One region of the Janthinobacterium sp. GW823-FHT06H09 genome, then DNA from elsewhere that is predicted to be linked to it. Evidence: predicted binding sites of a transcription regulator. Region 1 holds the regulator's gene; each other region holds the start of a gene.

The links. The regulator FNR, encoded in region 1, switches genes on or off when oxygen is low (the NO sensors DNR and NnrR bind a similar motif). The targets are predictions, from matches to a motif close to TTGATNNNNATCAA.
Region 2: a site for FNR is predicted at 2,998-3,011, ahead of AC1Q6X_RS14315 (universal stress protein). Genes of this name have one in related genera too.
Region 3: a site for FNR is predicted at 3,444-3,457, ahead of cydD (thiol reductant ABC exporter subunit CydD). Genes of this name have one in related genera too.

What each region holds. Positions count from the first base shown of each region.
Region 1 covers NZ_JBXAHC010000005.1:350,448-356,342, reverse strand. The annotation lists gene ccoG (cytochrome c oxidase accessory protein CcoG) at 1-1,049, shown strand, start outside; gene AC1Q6X_RS10765 (FixH family protein) at 1,196-1,720, shown strand; gene fnr (fumarate/nitrate reduction transcriptional regulator Fnr) at 1,847-2,605, opposite strand; gene AC1Q6X_RS10755 (response regulator) at 2,845-5,895, shown strand, end outside.
Region 2 covers NZ_JBXAHC010000007.1:278,591-284,485, forward strand. The annotation lists gene AC1Q6X_RS14305 (NADP-dependent malic enzyme) at 1-1,006, shown strand, start outside; gene AC1Q6X_RS14310 (hypothetical protein) at 1,058-1,927, opposite strand; gene AC1Q6X_RS14315 (universal stress protein) at 1,997-2,833, opposite strand; gene AC1Q6X_RS14320 (class I SAM-dependent methyltransferase) at 3,198-4,013, shown strand; gene AC1Q6X_RS14325 (hypothetical protein) at 4,020-4,520, opposite strand; gene AC1Q6X_RS14330 (M56 family metallopeptidase) at 4,585-5,331, opposite strand; gene AC1Q6X_RS14335 (GNAT family N-acetyltransferase) at 5,339-5,755, opposite strand.
Region 3 covers NZ_JBXAHC010000019.1:33,417-39,311, forward strand. The annotation lists gene glmM (phosphoglucosamine mutase) at 1-1,165, shown strand, start outside; tRNA gene AC1Q6X_RS24790 (tRNA-Pro) at 1,303-1,379, shown strand; tRNA gene AC1Q6X_RS24795 (tRNA-Arg) at 1,474-1,548, shown strand; gene AC1Q6X_RS24800 (hypothetical protein) at 1,620-1,799, opposite strand; gene AC1Q6X_RS24805 (PEP-CTERM sorting domain-containing protein) at 1,959-2,525, opposite strand; gene AC1Q6X_RS24810 (GbsR/MarR family transcriptional regulator) at 2,832-3,383, opposite strand; gene cydD (thiol reductant ABC exporter subunit CydD) at 3,521-5,221, shown strand; gene AC1Q6X_RS24820 (amino acid ABC transporter ATP-binding/permease protein) at 5,218-5,895, shown strand, end outside.

The sequences.
Region 1 (5,895 bases):
TCTTCCTGTGGGTCGAACGCCGCATCGAGGGCACGCGCAGCGCGCGCATGGCCCTCGACAAGCAGGGCCCCTCCGTGCGCAAGGCGTTCAAGAAGACGGCCAAGCACCTGGTATGGGGCGCCATCGCCCTGTGGACGGGCTTTACCTTTGTCGGCTACTTCACGCCGATCAAGGAACTGGCGCGCGAGGTGACCACCCTCAATTTCGGTCCCTGGGAATGGTTCTGGGTCTTGTTCTACAGCCTGGCAACCTACGGCAACGCGGGCTGGCTGCGCGAGCAGGTGTGCAAATACATGTGCCCCTACGCGCGCTTCCAGAGCGCCATGTTCGACCAGGACACCCTGATCATCACCTACGATGCCAAGCGCGGCGAACCACGCGGCGCCATGAGCAAGAAGGCCGGCAACAACGACAAGCTGGGCGACTGCATCGATTGCACCCTGTGCGTGCAGGTGTGTCCGACCGGTATCGATATCCGCAACGGCCTGCAGTATGAATGCATCGGCTGCGCCGCCTGCGTCGATGCCTGCAATACCGTGATGGACAAGGTCGAGCGGCCGCGTGGCCTGATACGCTACAGCACCGACCATGCGATGGAAAACAACTTCAATTCGAAGCAGATCCGCCAGCGCGCCATGCGCCCGCGCGTGCTGATCTACACGTCCATCCTGGCCCTGATCATCATCGCCGTGTGTACGTCGCTGGCCCTGCGCACGCCCCTGAAAATGGACGTGATCCGCGACCGCGGTTCGATGGGACGCGAGGTGGAAGACGGCATGATCGAAAACGTCTATCGTCTGCAGATCATGAACACCTCGGAGCAAAGCCAGCACTTTAAAATCAGCGCTTCCGGCTTGCCGGGCCTGACCTTGCTGACGCGCGACGAAGTGACCTTGCAGCCGACGGAAACGCTGGGCTGGCCGATCCGCCTGCGCGTGCCGCACGGCGTCGGCGAGAAGGGCTCGAACAAGATTGCGATCGAATTGCACTCGCTGGACGACCCGTCGCTGCACGTGCGCGAAAGCGCGGTGTTCATCGTGCCGCGGTGATGTTGATTTGGGGTCGGCCCCTCCGGGTCCGACCCCGTTATTTCGCCGTAGGGGTATCATCAATCATGCGTTAGGGTCACTTGATTTTCAACCCGGAAGCAAAAGCTGGAGTCGGACCCAAAGGGTCCACCCCCAAGGAGAACACAATGTCCGACAGTCTGAAACTGCAACCTCCCGTTGCCCCGTGGTACAAACACCGCTGGCCATGGCTGCTGATGATCGGTCCCGGCCTGTCCGTGGTCGTCGGCAGCTTCATGGGCTATATCGCGTTTACGCAGCCCGATGCGCTGGTGGTGGGCGACTATTACAAGCAGGGCAAGGCGATCAACCAGGATTTGAAGCGCGACACGATCGCCAGCGACCTGGCCATGGATACGACCCTGTCGTATGACGTCGCTGCAGCGCGCCTGAGCGGCTCCGTGCACAGCTTCGGCAAGGCGTACCAGGGGCCTTTGCAGCTGCACCTGGCGCATGCGACCCTGCCGGAAAAGGATATCAAGCTGCTGGTGCAGCCCGATGCGGCCGGCAATTTTTCCGTGGCGCTGCCGATGCTCGAGCGCAGCCGCTGGCAAGTGCTGGTGGAAAACGACAAACGCGAGTGGCGCCTGTCCGGCATCTGGACCTGGCCCGTGCAACGCAGCATCGCGCTGCATGCGGATGAAGAGTTATAACGTACAGCGCCGGGAAAAAACCGTAGCGAGCGGCAGTGATTTGTGGCTGAGAAGCACAGCTGTGCTATAGCACAGCGAGCATCGCAGGCCGCAAAGCACGACGCGCAGTAGGTTTTGACGGTGCTGTTACTTGCAGACGTCGGTGCCGGCTGTAATGGCTTTTAACTTGGCCGGCTGCAAGATCTCGATCTCGCGGTTGGAGACGCGCAGCCAGCCTTCCTTCTTGAATTTCGACAATAAACGGCTGACGCTTTCGATGGTCAGGCCCAGGTAGTTGCCGATTTCCTCGCGCGACATGCGCAACTGAAATTTGCTGGCCGAATAGCCGCGCGCTTCATAGCGCGACGCCAGGTTGACGATAAAGGCGGCAAAACGCTGCGTCGCCTGCATGTTGCCCAGCAACAGCATGACACTTTGCTCGCGCGTGATTTCCTGGCTCATCATGCGGTGGAAATGGCGCAGCAGGGTCGGCATATTGCCCAGCAATTGTTCCAGGCTGGAAAACGGGATTTCACACACTTCGCTGTCTTCCAGCGCCACCGCATTACAGTGGTGGCGGTCGGCGCTGATGGCGTCCATGCCCAGCAGTTCGCCAGCCATCTGAAAACCCGTCACCTGCTCTTCGCCGCCCGGATTGATCTGGTAGGTCTTGAAGTGGCCCAGACGGATCGCATACAGGTTCTGGAACGAGTCGCCGATGCGGAACAGCGAAGCGCCGCGCACGATCTTGCGGCGGCGGCCGATGATCTGGTCCAGTCTGTCCATGTCGCCCACGTCGAGGCCCATCGGCAGGCACAATTGATGCATGCTGCAGGTCGAGCATCGCGCACGCAACGCTTCCACGGTCACTGTGGGCGAGGTTGGAGTGAGTAGCGCTTCAGTCATGTCGGTACCTTTTAGAAAATGCAACAACAAGTTTACTGCATACAGGGTTGCCGTGTGCCAATTTCACCGCAATTTCGCTGAATAAACGACGTTCCGACTTTAATTATATGGCAACATCGTCAAAAGCCCATGCGGAGAGGGCAATTTGCGTGGCGGCGCTTGCCAAGCTGGGGTATTGATAGGAAAATTCCTGACAGCATTATCTGCCGCCTGTGCCGCCCGGTACTGAAAAGGAAATCATGAAGCCTCTCGGCATCAAAGCAAAAGTCGCGCTGGCCACCAGCCTGACCTCGATCGCCATGATCGCGCTGGTCACCATGATCCAGGTGCAGCACATGCGCGACGATTTCACCAAGGTACTGTTGAGCCAGCAGTCGTCCCTGATCAGCCGCACCGCCGCCGAGCTCGACGACAAGCTGGGCATGCTGCTGCAGATCGTCACCCTGACGGCCCGGCAGCAGCCGCCAGAACTGATCACCCAGCCCGCCCAATTGCGCGACTACTATTCGCGCCGCTCGATGCTGGTGCTGTTCGACGACGTGCTGGTGCTCGACGCGCACGGCGCCGTCGTGGCCGACATGCCGGAAGTGGCGGGGCGCGCCGGGATCAACGTCGCCGAGCGCGAGTATTTCCAGACCGTGCTGCGCACGCGCCAGCCCATGATCACCGAGCCGATGCTGGGCAAATCGAGCGGCATGCCCATCGTGCAGATGGTCGCGCCCGTGCTGGGCGCCGATGGCCAGGTGGCCGGCGTGGTGATCGGCGTGCTGCGCCTGTACAAGGATAACCTGCTGGGGAGGTTGCGCTCAGAAAAGATCGGCAAGAGCGGCTATTACTTCGTCCTCACGCGCGGCGCCGTGCCGCGCTATGTGCTGCATCCCGACACCAGCCGTTTGCTGCAGCCGCGCCTGCCGAACGCCAACCTGACGACCACCCGGCTGCTGAAGGACGATGGCGAAGGCACCATGGTCAGCACCAACAGCCGCGGCATCACGGCCGTCAACAGCTTCAAGCGCCTGAAATCCGTAAATTGGCTGCTGGCCGCCTCGCTGCCCCTCGACGACGCCTTCGAACCGTTCGACGGCGTGCTGTACCGGCTGGTGCTGTGGAGCATCCTCGCCTCGCTGCTGGCCGCAGCCGTGCTGGGCTGGGTCACCGTGCGCCTGCTCTCGCCGCTGGTGCGCCTGCGCGACACCCTGCAGGCGCTGCGCGCCAGCGGCAGCCGTTTCACTCCCGTGCCCGTGCAGCAGCGCGACGAGATCGGCGAGCTGACGGAAGCGTTCAACGGCCTGATGAGCGAGCGCGACCGCTTGCAGCAGGAGCTCGAATCGCGCGCGGCGGAGCTGGAACAGGAGCGCGACCGGGCCGAGGCGGCCAACCGCGCGAAGAGCGATTTCGTGGCCAACATGAGCCATGAAATCCGCACGCCCCTCAATGCCGTGCTGGGCATGGTGTATTTGCTGGGCAATACCAAGCTCGATACGGAACAGCGCAAGTATCTGACCATGGTGCGCGTGGCCGGCCAGTCGCTGCTGGGCATCCTCAACGACGTGCTCGATTATTCGAAGATCGAGGCACGCCGCATGGAATTGTCGCCCGTCGAATTCGACCTCGACGAGGTCATGAACACGCTGGCCACGACGATGACGATGAATGCGGGCGAAAAGGAGCTGGAACTGGCGATTGCCGTCGAGCCCGACGTGCCGCGCCGCCTCATGGGCGACGCCCAGCGCCTGCAGCAGATTCTCGTCAACCTGGCCGGCAACGCCATCAAGTTCACCGAGAGCGGCGAAGTGGTGGTGGCCGTCAGCCTGTCCGAGAAAGACAAGGGCCGCGCCTGGCTGCGCTTCGAAGTGCGCGACACGGGCATCGGCATGACGGAGTTGCAGCAACAGCAGCTGTTTGCCGCGTTTTCGCAAGGCGACCAGAGCATCACGCGGCGCTTCGGCGGCACGGGCCTGGGCCTGGCCATCAGCAAACAGCTGATCCACATGATGGGCGGCGACATCGCCGTCGCCAGCAGCGAAGGCAAAGGCAGCCGCTTCTGGTTCAGCGTGCCGTTCGAGATGCTGGCGCAGCCGGCCGAAACGCGGCGCACGCCCACCCTGGGCCAGCTGCGCCTGCTGGTGGCCGACGACAACCGCACCACGCGCGAACTGATCGTCAAGCTGATCGAGGCATGGGGCTGGCTGGCCGACGAAGTGGACTCCGGCTTTGCCGCTATCGAACTGTACCGCGAGCGCCTGGCGCAGCAGCAGCCGTACGACGTGGTGCTGGCCGACTGGCACATGCCCGTGATGGACGGCCTGGCCACGGCCAAGGCTATCCGCCAGGCAGCCAGCGGCCAGCGCCAGCCCATCGTGGTGATGGTCAACGCCTTCGCCCGCAACCACCTGGAGGAAATCTCCAGCGCGGCCGAGGCCGACGTCGTGCTGATGAAGCCCATCACGGGCTCGAGCCTGTTCGACGCCCTGCACCAGGCGCTGATTACCAAGCACGACGGCGGCGAGCAGCGCATGCTGCAGCAGCCGCTGGGCACGGAACTGGCCGGCGTGCATTTCCTGCTGGTGGAAGACAACCATTTGAACCAGGCCGTGGCGCGCGGCATCCTCGAACACATGGGCGCCACCCTCGACGTGGTGGGCGACGGCTTGCAGGCCGTGGAACGGCTGCGCACGGAAGCGCTGCGCTACGACATCGTGCTGATGGACATGCAGATGCCCGTCATGGACGGCTTCAGCGCCACCCACATCATCCGCACGGAACTACGCTTGAGCCTGCCCGTGATCGCCATGACGGCCGGCGTGCTGGCGTCCGAGCGCGAGCGCTGCATGACGGCCGGCATCAGCGATTTCATCGCCAAGCCCGTGGTGGTGGAAGAGATGATGGAAGTGATCCTGCGCCACCTGCCCAAGCGCCCGCCAGTGCAGACGGCGGGGCCGGCGCCCGTCGCCGATGAGGAAGTGTTTTCCATGGCGCCGCTGATGCGCGTGATGGGGCGCGACGCGAAAGGGCGCGGCGTGCTGCGGCGCATGGTGGAAGACGCGCTGAACAAGGGCATGACGCCCATGCGCGACGCCGAAACAGCATTGCAGGCAGGCCGCCACAGCGACGTGGCGCGCATCCTGCACAGCGTGCGCGGCTCCGTCGGCACCCTGGGCACGAAACGCCTGATCCGCACCGCGTTCGCCACCGAGGAAGCCATCGATGCGGGCCGCCTCGACGAGGTGCCGGCGCTGCTGGCGCAGACGGCGCAGGAACTGGAGCAGGCGCTGGCGGCGGCGGCCGAT
Region 2 (5,895 bases), on a different contig from region 1:
CTTCATGAAGCCGCTGTTCCTGATGGCCAAATCCACGCCGGCCGAACTCAAGCGCATCGTCTACGCCGAAGGCGAAGAAGAGCGCGTGCTGCGCGCCGTGCAAGTGGTGGTCGATGAAAAACTGGCGCGTCCCATCCTGGTGGGCCGTCCGCCCGTGCTCGAAGCGCGCATCCAGAAGTTCGGCCTGCGTCTCAAGCAAGGCGTCGATTTCGACGTCATCAACCCGGACTTCGACGAACGCTATCGCGATTACTGGAACACGTACTACGCGATGACCAGCCGCAAGGGCGTCACCGAGGAATACGCGAAGCTGGAAATGCGCCGCCGCCACACCCTGATCGGTTCGATGATGATCCACAAGGGCGATGCCGACGGCATGATCTGCGGCACCTTCGGCACCACCCAGCTGCACCTGAAATACATCGACCAGGTGCTGGGCAAGCGCGCCGGCAGCAACGTGTATGCCGCCATGAACGTCTTGATCATGCCGGAGCGCCAGCTGGTGATGGTCGACACGCACGTCAATGAAAACCCGGACGCCGAGCAGCTGGCCGAAATCACCATCATGGCCGCCGAAGAGATGACCCGTTTCGGCCTGTCGCCGCGCGCGGCCCTGTTGTCGCACTCGAACTTCGGTTCCAGCGACAGCGCCTCGGCGCAAAAGATGCGCGCCGCCCTGGCCATCGTCAAGGAACGCGCGCCGGACCTGGAAATCGACGGCGAAATGCACGGCGATACGGCCCTCGACAGCAAGCTGCGTCAAAAAATCATGCCGAATTCGGCACTGAAGAACGACGCCAACCTGCTCGTCATGCCGAACATCGAATCGGCCAACATCGCCTACAACCTGGTCAAGACGGCGGCCGGCAACGGCATCGCCGTGGGTCCGATCCTGCTCGGCTGCGCCAAGCCCGTGCACATTCTGACGCCATCGGCCACCGTGCGCCGCATCGTCAACATGACGGCCTTGTGCGTGGTCGACGCAGTGGCCCAGCGTAAGGTCTAAGCGTTAGCTGCACATGAAAAGCCGCCCCATCCGCAAGGAGGGGCGGCTTTTTTACGTCGGTGGCACGGGCAGGGCCGTGGCGGCCGGATGGCGGCGCCGGTAATAGTGGCGGTACAGCATGATCTCGCCCCATACCAGCAGCAGCGCGACCAACGCGAACAGGGCCAGCGTGATCTTGAGCGAATTGAAATACGCGCCGGCCTGGCGCTTGATGGCGTCGATGAAAATCATCGGCACTGACTTGTCGAGTTTGCTGAAGTCGGCCTGGCGCGCCACGTCGGTGGTCAGGCGCACGGCCAGGTCGGTGCCCAGCGCGGCCAGCTCGCCCGTCGCCTGGCCACGGAAGTTGGCGCCCTTGAGCGCTTCGCCGAGCAGGCCGACCCTGGCGATCAGCTGTTCCTGCAGCACTTGGGTCAGCAGCACGCTGCCGCGGCGCAGGATGAATTCATTGATCCAGCGCGCCTTGCTGCGTTCCCAGTAGCTGCTGGACGTGGGCTGGTAATACATGCCTTGCACGAAGGGCTCGAGCAGGCTGCGCACGCTGATGGGCTGGCCCGGGGCGATCAGCTTGACCTGCTGCTCCAGGTAGACGCGCAGCGCCGGCATCTGTGCTTCGACCACCGGCTGCAGGTCGCGCTCGAGGGCCTGGTTGACCATGCGGTGTGCGCTGTGCACGGCGCCAAACCCGCCGCCGAGGAGCGGCAGTGCGAGCAGGATCAACACATAGCTGAGCTTGGCGGCCACATGCCAGGCGCGCGGACGGCGCACGAGCAGGCATTTTCTGGCCAGCTGGTAGCAGATGCCGAGCGCCAGCACAAAGCCGAGCATGCCATACAGCAGCATCGATGGCAGGGCGGTCCACAGCAGTTCACTGCCGAACGGCGCCAGGCTGCTGCCCCAATTGATCATTTGTTGCTTCATCTACATTGCCTTGATATGGAAAATCAGGCAAGTATAGCCATTGTGCAACAGAACGTGGCGCGCGGGACCTCAGTGCGCCATCAGCACGGGCAAGGTCATCTGGCGCAGCACCGTTTCCGTCACGCCGCCCAGCAGGATTTCGCGGAAGCGGGCGTGGCCGTAGCCGCCCATGACCAGCAGGTCCGCATGCACTTCGGCCGTCATGGCCAGCAGCGCCGCGCCGACGTCGCCCGTGGTGACGGCGGGGCGCACCTCGACGGGCACGCCATGGCGGCTCAGATAGGCGGCGATGTCGGCGCCCGGATGGCGGGCCGGCTGCGCGTGGCCGGCCGGCGGGTGCAGCAGGGTCAGTACCACCAGGCGCGCCGCGCGCAGCAGGGGCAGGGCGTGGCCGATGGCGCGCGTCGCTTCCATGCTGCCATCCCAGGCCACCACCACGGTGTTGTCCACTTGCGCGAATTGACCGCTGCGCGGCACGATCAGCACGGGACGGGCCGCGTTCAGCATGACGTAGGGCACCAGGTCGCTCATGGCGCCGGGCAGCGCTTCGCTGGCGTCGTGCTGGCTGAGCACCGTCAAGTCGCTGTAGCGGGCGCTGACGGCCAGGCCGCCATCCTCGTCGTCTTCGATCAGGCGCCGCTCGAGCGAAACGGCGCCCGCCTGGCGCGCCAGCGTTTCAAACTGGTCCAGCGCCTGCTCCGCCTGTCCGTGCAGGGCGGTAATTTGCGCCGCCACGGCGCCGCCGCGCATGCCGCGGTTGTTTTCCAGGGTAAAGCGCGACACGCCCGTCATGGCGGCGCCGATCAGGTGCGCCTGGTGCGTGTGCGCCAGCCGCGCCGCGATGGCGACGCGCTGCGGCGCATGGCGCGACAGGTCGGCGTGGACGAGGATGGATTTGTAAGCCATGGTGTCATTCGCTAGTCAGGGTGGCAACAAGGCTAGAACGGCAACACGGGCAAGTCCAGCATTGCCGTGCCGGCGGGCGGTTTTCTTATGCGGGGCTTGACGTGGGTCAAAAAAACACGGGCGAGGGCCTTTCGCAAGGCGATAGCCAGGAGATTGCGAGCTGTTTGATGTGCATCAAAATGCGGGGGCCGCCACCAGCCATAATGGCCTTGAACTCCTTGCCCTTCCAGTGGTCTGCATCGGCGCCGGCGCCATCTGTCCGGCACTTCCTTGTGTGACGCAACAACGCTGGCCGTGGCGGGAGTTCAATTCTCGGCGCCTTGCCTGGAGTCATGCTACATTCGCGTCCTGTTTTTCTGAAAGGATGACGATGCCTTTAGGTAATAACGGTAACAACTTCTTGCAGCACAATCAGCAAGCCTGGGATGCCCAGGCTGCACGGAACAGCCCGTGGTCGCAACCCGTCGATAGCGCCACCATCGCCGCGGCCCGTGCCGGGCAGTGGCAAATCCATCTGACGCCCGGTCCCTTGCCAGCCGGCTGGCTGGGCGAGGTGCGCGGCAAGCGCATCCTGTGCCTGGCCGGTGCCGGCGGGCAGCAGGCGCCCGTGCTGGCTGCCGCCGGCGCGCACGTCACCGTCTTCGATCTGTCTGAACAGCAACTGGCGCAAGACCGCATGGTGGCCGAACGCGACGGCTTGCAACTGGCCACCGTCCAGGGCGATATGCGCGATCTGGCCTGCTTTGCCGACGCCAGCTTCGATGTCATCATCCACCCCGTGTCGAACCAGTACGTGCCCGATATCGCCCCCGTGTGGCGCGAATGCGCGCGCGTGCTGGCCGATGGCGGCGTGCTGCTGAGCAGTTTCTTCAACCCGGCCGTCTTCATCGGCGACCGCGATCCGCAATGGGCACAGCAGGGCTTGATACGGCCACGTTTCGTGCTGCCGTATTCGGATGTGGAGGATATGGATGCCGATGCGCTGGCGGCGCGCATGGAAAAGGGCGAGGCGCTGGTGTTCGGCCACGGCCTGGACAGCCAGATCGGCGGCCAGCTGGCGGCGGGCTTCGTGCTGGCCGGTTACCACGAGGAAATGCATCCCCACCCGCGCTTTGAAATTGAAAAATTCCTGCCCAGCTTTATTGCCACGCGGGCCGTCAGGCTGGCGCGCGCGCTATAGCGATCATTAGTTGTACGGCTGCAAGTCCAGCCAGACGGCGTACGACAGGCGCTTGCCGTTCCACAGGCCGCCGCCGCGGATGACGGCGTCGCACGAGGTCAGCTGGCCTACCAGATCCATGCGGCCCAGGTTGCGGCGCAGGCGCAGGGCGTCGTTGTGCGACAGGTAGCCCACCAGCAGGCCGTCGATGAAGACGGCGATGGCCTTGTCCTGGAACGGGTTGGCATCGTCGCAGACGAGCAGGGCCAGGCATTTTTCTTCCGCGTTGCCGGGGCCGTGTTCGCCGGTCAGCCTGGCGATGGCGGGCTGGTACATCGCTTCGTTTTCCACTTCCGACGCAAAGCGCCCCTCGTCGCTCCAGTGGTGCGCCGGTGCGCCCGCAGGGATCGCCGGCACGTACTGGCGCACGGACACGAGCGGTTTGTGCAGCGGTTTGACGGGCGTGCGGCCGCTGAAGACGTAGTACAGCAGGGCGATGACGATCACGATGGCAAGCAGGTAAAGCATGGTATCTCTCTGATTTCGAAGGGGGGAGCCGGGATCGCGGGCGTGCCGCGCGGCGTTGCCGCTACTATAGCAAGTTCGCCGCCCGGTCCCGGGTAAATCTGGCCATCAGATGGCGCCGCCGGCGCAGCGTCAGCGGATCGTTCAGCACGATGGGCGAGGCGCCCGTCAAGCCCGAATAATACTGGCCGTGCCGGCGCAGGACGAAGGCATAGTCGCGCAGCGCGTGGCCGCGTGCCAGCATGCGCGCATCGCAATCGACCTCGATGGCAAAGCGCAGCCGGTGCAGCTGCCACCACAGGGGCACATTCCACGGCATGATCACGATCAAGCCGTAGGCCAGGGCCAGCAACTGCGGATCGCGCGCGGCCAGCCGGCATTGTGCGTGCGCCAGCAGCAGCGCTTGTTGTTGGGGAGGAATCAGTTGCAGCCAGACGGGCATCACGATGCGGGGCCGCAGCAGCCCCGCCACGCAGGGGCCGATGCCGCCGCTCAAGTACACTGGCGTGCCCAGCAGCGATGTTTTCTGCCAGCGGCGCTGGTGCGACAGCAGCCAGATGCTGCGTAGCGCCAGCAGCAAGAGTATGCCGCTCGATAAGGCAAACCAGCCCAGTTTCAGCTGCGCCTGCTCCGACGGCATGGCCGCCAGCACGCCGGGCAGCCACGCCAGGGGCAAGATGACGGACGCGGCGATGGCCGCCAGCCACAGCCAGCGTGTCGTGCGCCCGCGCCGTTGCCGCGCGCGCTCGGCGCGCCAGGCGGCAGCGCTCAACAGCAGCGCCAGCACCATGCAGCACAGCAGCCAGACCGGCATCGGGCGCCTAGCGCTTCAGCGCCATGCCGACGGAGGCGGGCGCCGTATGCTTGAAACCGAACTGCGCATACAGGTCTTGCGCCTGGCCATCGGCGATCAGGCTGACGTACGCGCTTTCCGGCACGTCGCTGTCGATGAACTGGCGGATTTCGCGCATGATCAGCTTGCCCAAGCCCTTGCCCTGGTGGGCCGGCAGCACGGCGATATCGACGACCTGGTAAAAACAGCCGCCATCGCCGATGACCCTGCCCATGCCGACGACCTCGTCGCCATGCAGCACTTGCACGGCAAAAAGGGAATTCGGCAAGCCCTTGGCCGCCGCCTCCGCGGTTTTCGCGCTCAGCCCGGCGGCGACGCGCAGCTGCTGATAGGTGGCGATGGAGGGAATGGCCAGGCGGGTGGTGTAGGGCGATGCGGCAGTCAAGACGGTCTCCTGTGCAATATGGATGGAATGGCCATTATAGGCGGCGAGCGCGGCCGGCGGCGGCACGCTTTATTCGCCGCGCCCTATGTCGTGCGCGGCGCTTTTGCGCTATGGTGGCGTCATTCATTTATTTGTTGAAA
Region 3 (5,895 bases), on a different contig from region 1:
CTACATGCTGGAAGCGGCGCTGGAAGCGGGCCTGTCGGCCGCCGGCGTGGACGTGATGCTGGCCGGCCCCATGCCGACGCCGGCGATCGCTTACCTGACGCGGGCGCTGCGCCTGTCGGCTGGTGTGGTCATTTCCGCCTCGCACAATCCGTATCACGACAATGGCATCAAGTTCTTTTCCGGCCAGGGCACCAAGCTGCCCGACAGCGTGGAACTGGAAATCGAAGCGGCGCTCGACGAGCCCATGGCTTGCGTGGCGTCGGACAAGCTGGGCCGCGCCAAGCGCCTCGACGATGCCCAGGGCCGCTACATCGAATTTTGCAAGAGCACCTTCCCGAACGAGCTGGACTTGCGCGGCCTGAAGATCGTCGTCGATTGCGCGCATGGCGCCGCCTACCATATCGCGCCGCACGTCTTCCATGAACTGGGCGCGGAAGTCATCGCCATCGGCAACAAGCCCGATGGCTTCAACATCAATGCGGGCTTTGGCGCCACGGCAACCAAGGCCATGGCCGAAGCCGTCGTCGAGCACGGCGCGGACCTGGGCATCGCCCTTGACGGCGACGCCGACCGCCTGATCATGTGCGACGCCACGGGCCGCTTGTACAACGGCGACGAATTGTTGTACGTCATGGTCAAGGACCGTCTGGCGACGGGTCCCGTGGCCGGCGCCGTCGGCACGTTGATGACGAATATGGCGCTGGAAGTGCTGTTCAAGCAGCAGGGCATCGGCTTTGCGCGCGCCAAGGTGGGCGACCGCTACGTGCTGGAAGTCATGAAGGAAAAGGGCTGGATACTGGGCGGCGAGGGCTCGGGCCATTTGCTGTGTCTGGACCGCCACACGACGGGCGACGGCATCGTCTCTGCGCTGCAAGTATTGTCCGCGCTCAAGCGCAGCGGCCAAAGCCTGCAGCAATGCCTGGCCGAACTGGTGCTGTTCCCGCAAACCCTGATCAATCTGCGCGTGGCGCCCGGTTTCGACTGGCAGAAGAATGCCGCCATGGTGGCCGAGAAAGAGCTGGTCGAGGCCGAACTGGGCGACACGGGCCGCGTGCTGATCCGCGCTTCGGGCACCGAACCGCTGATCCGTGTGATGGTGGAGGCGAAGGACAAGGAGAAGGCCGAGAGCATGGCGCGCCGCATCGCCGACAAGGTCGGCAGCTGAAAACGCCCAAGGCGGCGTTGCACTGCCTTGCCCTGAACGTTTTCAGCAAGCCTCTTCAAGCAGGCGCGATAGTTATTTCCATCTAATTCGCCTGGGGCAATTGACGAAATTGGGCAGGGGCGTTATTATCTTGTCTTCGGAGTGTGGCGCAGCCCGGTAGCGCACCTGGTTTGGGACCAGGGGGTCCAAGGTTCGAATCCTTGTACTCCGACCAAAGTCATAAGCGGGCTGTCAGAAATGACAGCCCGTTTTCTATTGTGCGACGCCTTGGCATTGCTGGCGCGCATAGACTAAAATGCTGCACCTTTCCGCCCATCGTTCAACGGATAGGACAACGGTCTTCTAAACCGTGAATGGGGGTTCGATTCCCTCTGGGCGGACCAGTTCATGCTGGTCATGCACGCGACAGCCTGTCGCATTGCCATCACTCTTCATCTTTTGCCTGCCTGCCGTGTCACGGCTGCGCAAACAGTACCACGCTCAGCAAATACAACAGCGGCGCCGCGAACAGCAGCGCGGATAGTAGCGACCCCATTTTCTTGCTGGACAGCCGGGCCAGGCGCAGCCGTTCCCGCGCGGGCAAGTGCTGGCGGATCACGCTGCGCGCGCGTGGCTGAAACGGTTGTTCGTGCATGAGATCTCCCTCGTCGATCAGCAGTGGATGCCGTCGAGCATAGCGAGAGGGATCTAAAAATGGTGTAAAAAGCGTGCCTGGCGCCGCAAGCGCGGCGTAAAGATGCGGCTGGCATGGAGGCGGCAGCGGACGCCGTTGCGCCGCTGCCGCTGGTGATGCTTACTTTCCCTGGCGGCGGCGTGCCAGGAAGCCCAGCAGGCCCAGGCCGGCGAGCAGCATGGCATAGGTTTCAGGTTCCGGCACGGCGGAAATGAAGGCCCTGTAGTTGCTCAGATCCTTGGGCAGGCCTTCCACCGTGAACGTGGTGCCGGCAGCCACTGGCGCGGCCCAGTGGAACACCAGTTCGCCCTGGCCGAAGTGGATGGCCAGATAGTCATAGGCGGCCGCGCTCGTATAGGAATTGACCCCGCCGCTCAGGCCTGCCGTGGTGCCGGCAGTGCAGCCCGAAGTGGCGCTGTCGCAATACGAAACGGCGGCGCCCAGGCTGCTGCCGAACACGCCATTGATGTAGCCCTGGATGTCCGAGGGGCTCTGCGGCACCAGATTATCGTCATAATATTTCACCTCCAATGCCGGTGATGGCGAATAGGTGACGGTGCTGCCGGCAATGACGAAACCGCTGGCCGGCCCCACATCGACCCAGGTGGCCGCTTGCGCTGCACTTGCCAGTACGGTCATTGCGGCCAGCATGGATGCCTTGACGGCAATGCTTTTTATGCTTTTCATGAAAATCCCCTTGTGCTTGAGACAGTTGCTACATCGTGTAGGGATACGCCCCTGCCTGCCGGGGAAGTCATCCCATTGCCCGTTTTTAGCTGCTATTTCCTGCGCGTATTGAGTACGCAAATGCAAGCTTACTCTTGATGTAAATTAATACAATTTTAATAATTCTATTGGTTTGCTTGACAACATCGCATGCGGCTATGTATGGATGTGCTAGCGATGGCCAACATGACGTTAGGAAATAGCGTGACAAGGCGCGCCAGCTTGTGCTAGCGGCGTTCGGACTTGGGAAAAGGGGAGGCGGGTGCTTCAGTCGCTGTTGTTGCTGACGCCAAACAGGCGATCCTTGGCGTTGAGCAGCTTTTGTACCTTGGCGCCCATTTTCATCAGTTGCGCCATCGATTCGGGCGACAGGCGCTGCAAGTCGTCGAACCAGGTGTTGGCCAGGTCGACCAGTTCATACATTTCGCGCATGCGCTCCTGCGCATATTGATCCACGGGTTCCGTGGCCGGGGCCAGCAGCGCTTCGCGCAGCACTGTCAAGGTCGGGGCCACCTCGCGGCGGCGGCGCTCGGCGGCCACCACGCGGAAGATTTGCCACACGTCGCCCAGCGAGGAAAAATACTCGCGCCGGTCGCCGGGGATGCGCGACTGGCGGATCAAGCCCCAGCCCTGCAATTCCTTCAGGCCGATGCTCACGTTCGAGCGCGAAAAACTCAGGTGCTCCGCGATTTCATCCGCGTGCAAAGGATGCTCCGCGACAAACAACAAGGCGTACACTTGCCCCACCGTGCGGTTAAAGCCCCAGCGGCTGCCCATCTCGCCGAAATGGCTGACGAAGGTCAGGATCAGCGGCGTCATTTGGATATTTTGAGTTTTCATAATTATCTGAATTTTTTCACGCCAAACCGCCAGGGTCAATTGATATATGTCATGTTTCGCAGTATTATACAAAAAATCGAATTTACAGAAAATTCTGAAAACTCAAAAAATATAAGATGACGACCTCGCCACTGTCCTTGCCCCGCTTTATTCTTCCCCGTGCCGCCAGTCTGGCGCAAGGCGGCGCCGCCTTGCTGTGGCTGCCGCAAGCGGCCTTGCTGGCCTGGGCCGTCCAAGCCATGCTCGATGGCGCGCCGTGGCGCGCGGCCCTGTTGCCGGCCGCCGGCGTGCTGCTGCTGGGCATGCTGCGCGCCGGCTGCGAAGCGTGGGGCGCGCGGCGCATGTATGCGGCCGCGCGCGCGCACCTGTCCACCTTGCGCGGGCAAGTGGCGCAGGCGCTGGCGCGCCGTTCGCCGCTGGACCGCCAGCGCGCCCAGTCAGGCCAGGCGGCCAGCGTCATTGCCGAGCAGGCCGAAGCCATCGTGCCGTATCTGGTGCGCTACAAGCCGGCGCGCTGGAAAGTCATGCTCGTGCCGCTCGTGATCCTCGCCGTGGTGACGCCGCTGTCGTGGATCGCCGCGCTGATCCTGCTCATCGCCGCGCCTCTGATTCCCGTCTTCATGGCCCTCGTGGGCATGGGTGCGCAGGCGGCCAGCCGCGCGCAGATGGTGGAAATGGGCAGCATGAACGCCTTTCTGCTGGACCGCCTGCGCGGCCTGGCCACCTTGCGCGCGCTCGATGCCGTCGATGCCACGGCCGCGCGGCTGGACGTCTCGTCGCAATCCGTGCGCCGGCGTACGATGGTGGTGCTGCGCATCGCCTTTTTGTCGTCCGCCGTGCTGGAACTGTTTTCCGCGCTGGGCGTGGCCATGGTGGCCGCCTTCATCGGCTTCTCGCTGCTGGGCAGCCTCGATTTCGGCACCTGGGGCCGCGAACTGACGTTGGGGCAGGGCTTGTTCATCCTGCTGCTGGCGCCCGCGTTCTTCGAGCCGCTGCGCGAGCTGGCCGCCGTCTGGCACGACAAGGCGGCCGGCGAGGCGGGCCTGGCCGGACTGCACGATCTGGCCGCCGAGGGCGTGCCTTTGCCGGGCTTTGGTGCGGAAGTTGCCGCCGTCTCCGCCGCCGCCATGGCGGTGGCGCCGCCGCCCGCCATTGACATCCATCAACTGCGCTTTGCCCATCCCGGCGAAGCGCCCGTGTTCGACGGCTTGGACTTGAGCGTGCGCGCCGGCGAACACGTGGCCCTGCTGGGCGCCAGCGGCGCGGGCAAGACCACCTTGCTGTCCTTGCTGGCCGGCTTGCTGCCCGCCGGCGGCGGCGACATCCGCATCGGCGGCGTGCGCCTGAATGACGGTACGGTCAATACCGTGCGCCAGCGCATGGCCTGGATGGGCCAGCGTCCGCACGTGTTTGCCGCGTCCGTCAGCCAGAACGTGACACTGGGCCGGGCAGGTGCGAACGCCGCGCACGTGACGCAGGCGCTGCACCTGGCCGACCTGGCCAGCGTGGCGCAGGCGCAGCCGGCCGTCATGCTCAGCGATGGCGGCCAGGGCTTGTCCGGCGGTGAAGCCGTGCGCCTGGCCTTGGCCCGCGTGGCCCTGCATCCGCATGCGGACTTGCTGCTGGTCGATGAGCCGACGGCCCACCTGGACAGCGAAACGGCGGCGCGCGTCACGGACGCCTTGCTGGCCCTGGCAAAAGGCAAGACGATGCTTGTCGCCACGCACGACCCCGTGCTGGCTGGCCGGCTGCAGCGCACGGTGCAAGTTGATGCCCAGGCGCATGCGCAGACGCAGAAGGCAGAGGCGCGCGCATGAAAACATCGCTGATATCGCACCCCGTGCTGCGGCAATTGCTGCTGGCCCAGCCCCGCAAGCTGATCGGGGGCGCCGTGCTGGCGGCCCTGACGGCCGTGGCCGGCATGGCCTTGCTGGGCTTGTCCGGCTGGTTCATCACGGCCACCTCGATCGCCGGCCTGCATGCCTCGACGGCCATCCTGTTCGACGTGTTCGGCCCGTCGGCCGGCATCCGCCTGCTGGCTATCGGCCGCACTGGCTCGCGCTATGCGGAGCGCCTCGTCACGCACGACGCCACGTTCGCCGCCCTGGCGGCCATCCGCGTGCAGCTGTTTCGCGGCTGGTCGCGTCCGGAAGCGGCCAGCCGCCTGCTGCGCCAGCCCGCCAGGCTGCTGTTCCGCCTGACGGCCGATATCGACGCGCTCGAATCGCTGTATCTGCGCCTGCTGGTGCCCGCCTTCACGGCACTGTGCGTGGCCCTGCTGGCCGGCGTGGCGTTGGGCGTGATGCAGTGGCAGCTGGGCCTGGGCCTGGCCGCGTGGCTGCTGGCCGCCGGCGGCGGCATCAGCTGGCTTCTGGCGCGCGGCGCCCGCCGTCCCGCCATCGTGCGTACACGCGCCATCGAAAAACTGCGTTCCGCCACCATCGACCTGGTGGCGGGCCAGACGGACCTGGTGATGGCGGGCCGCATCGAC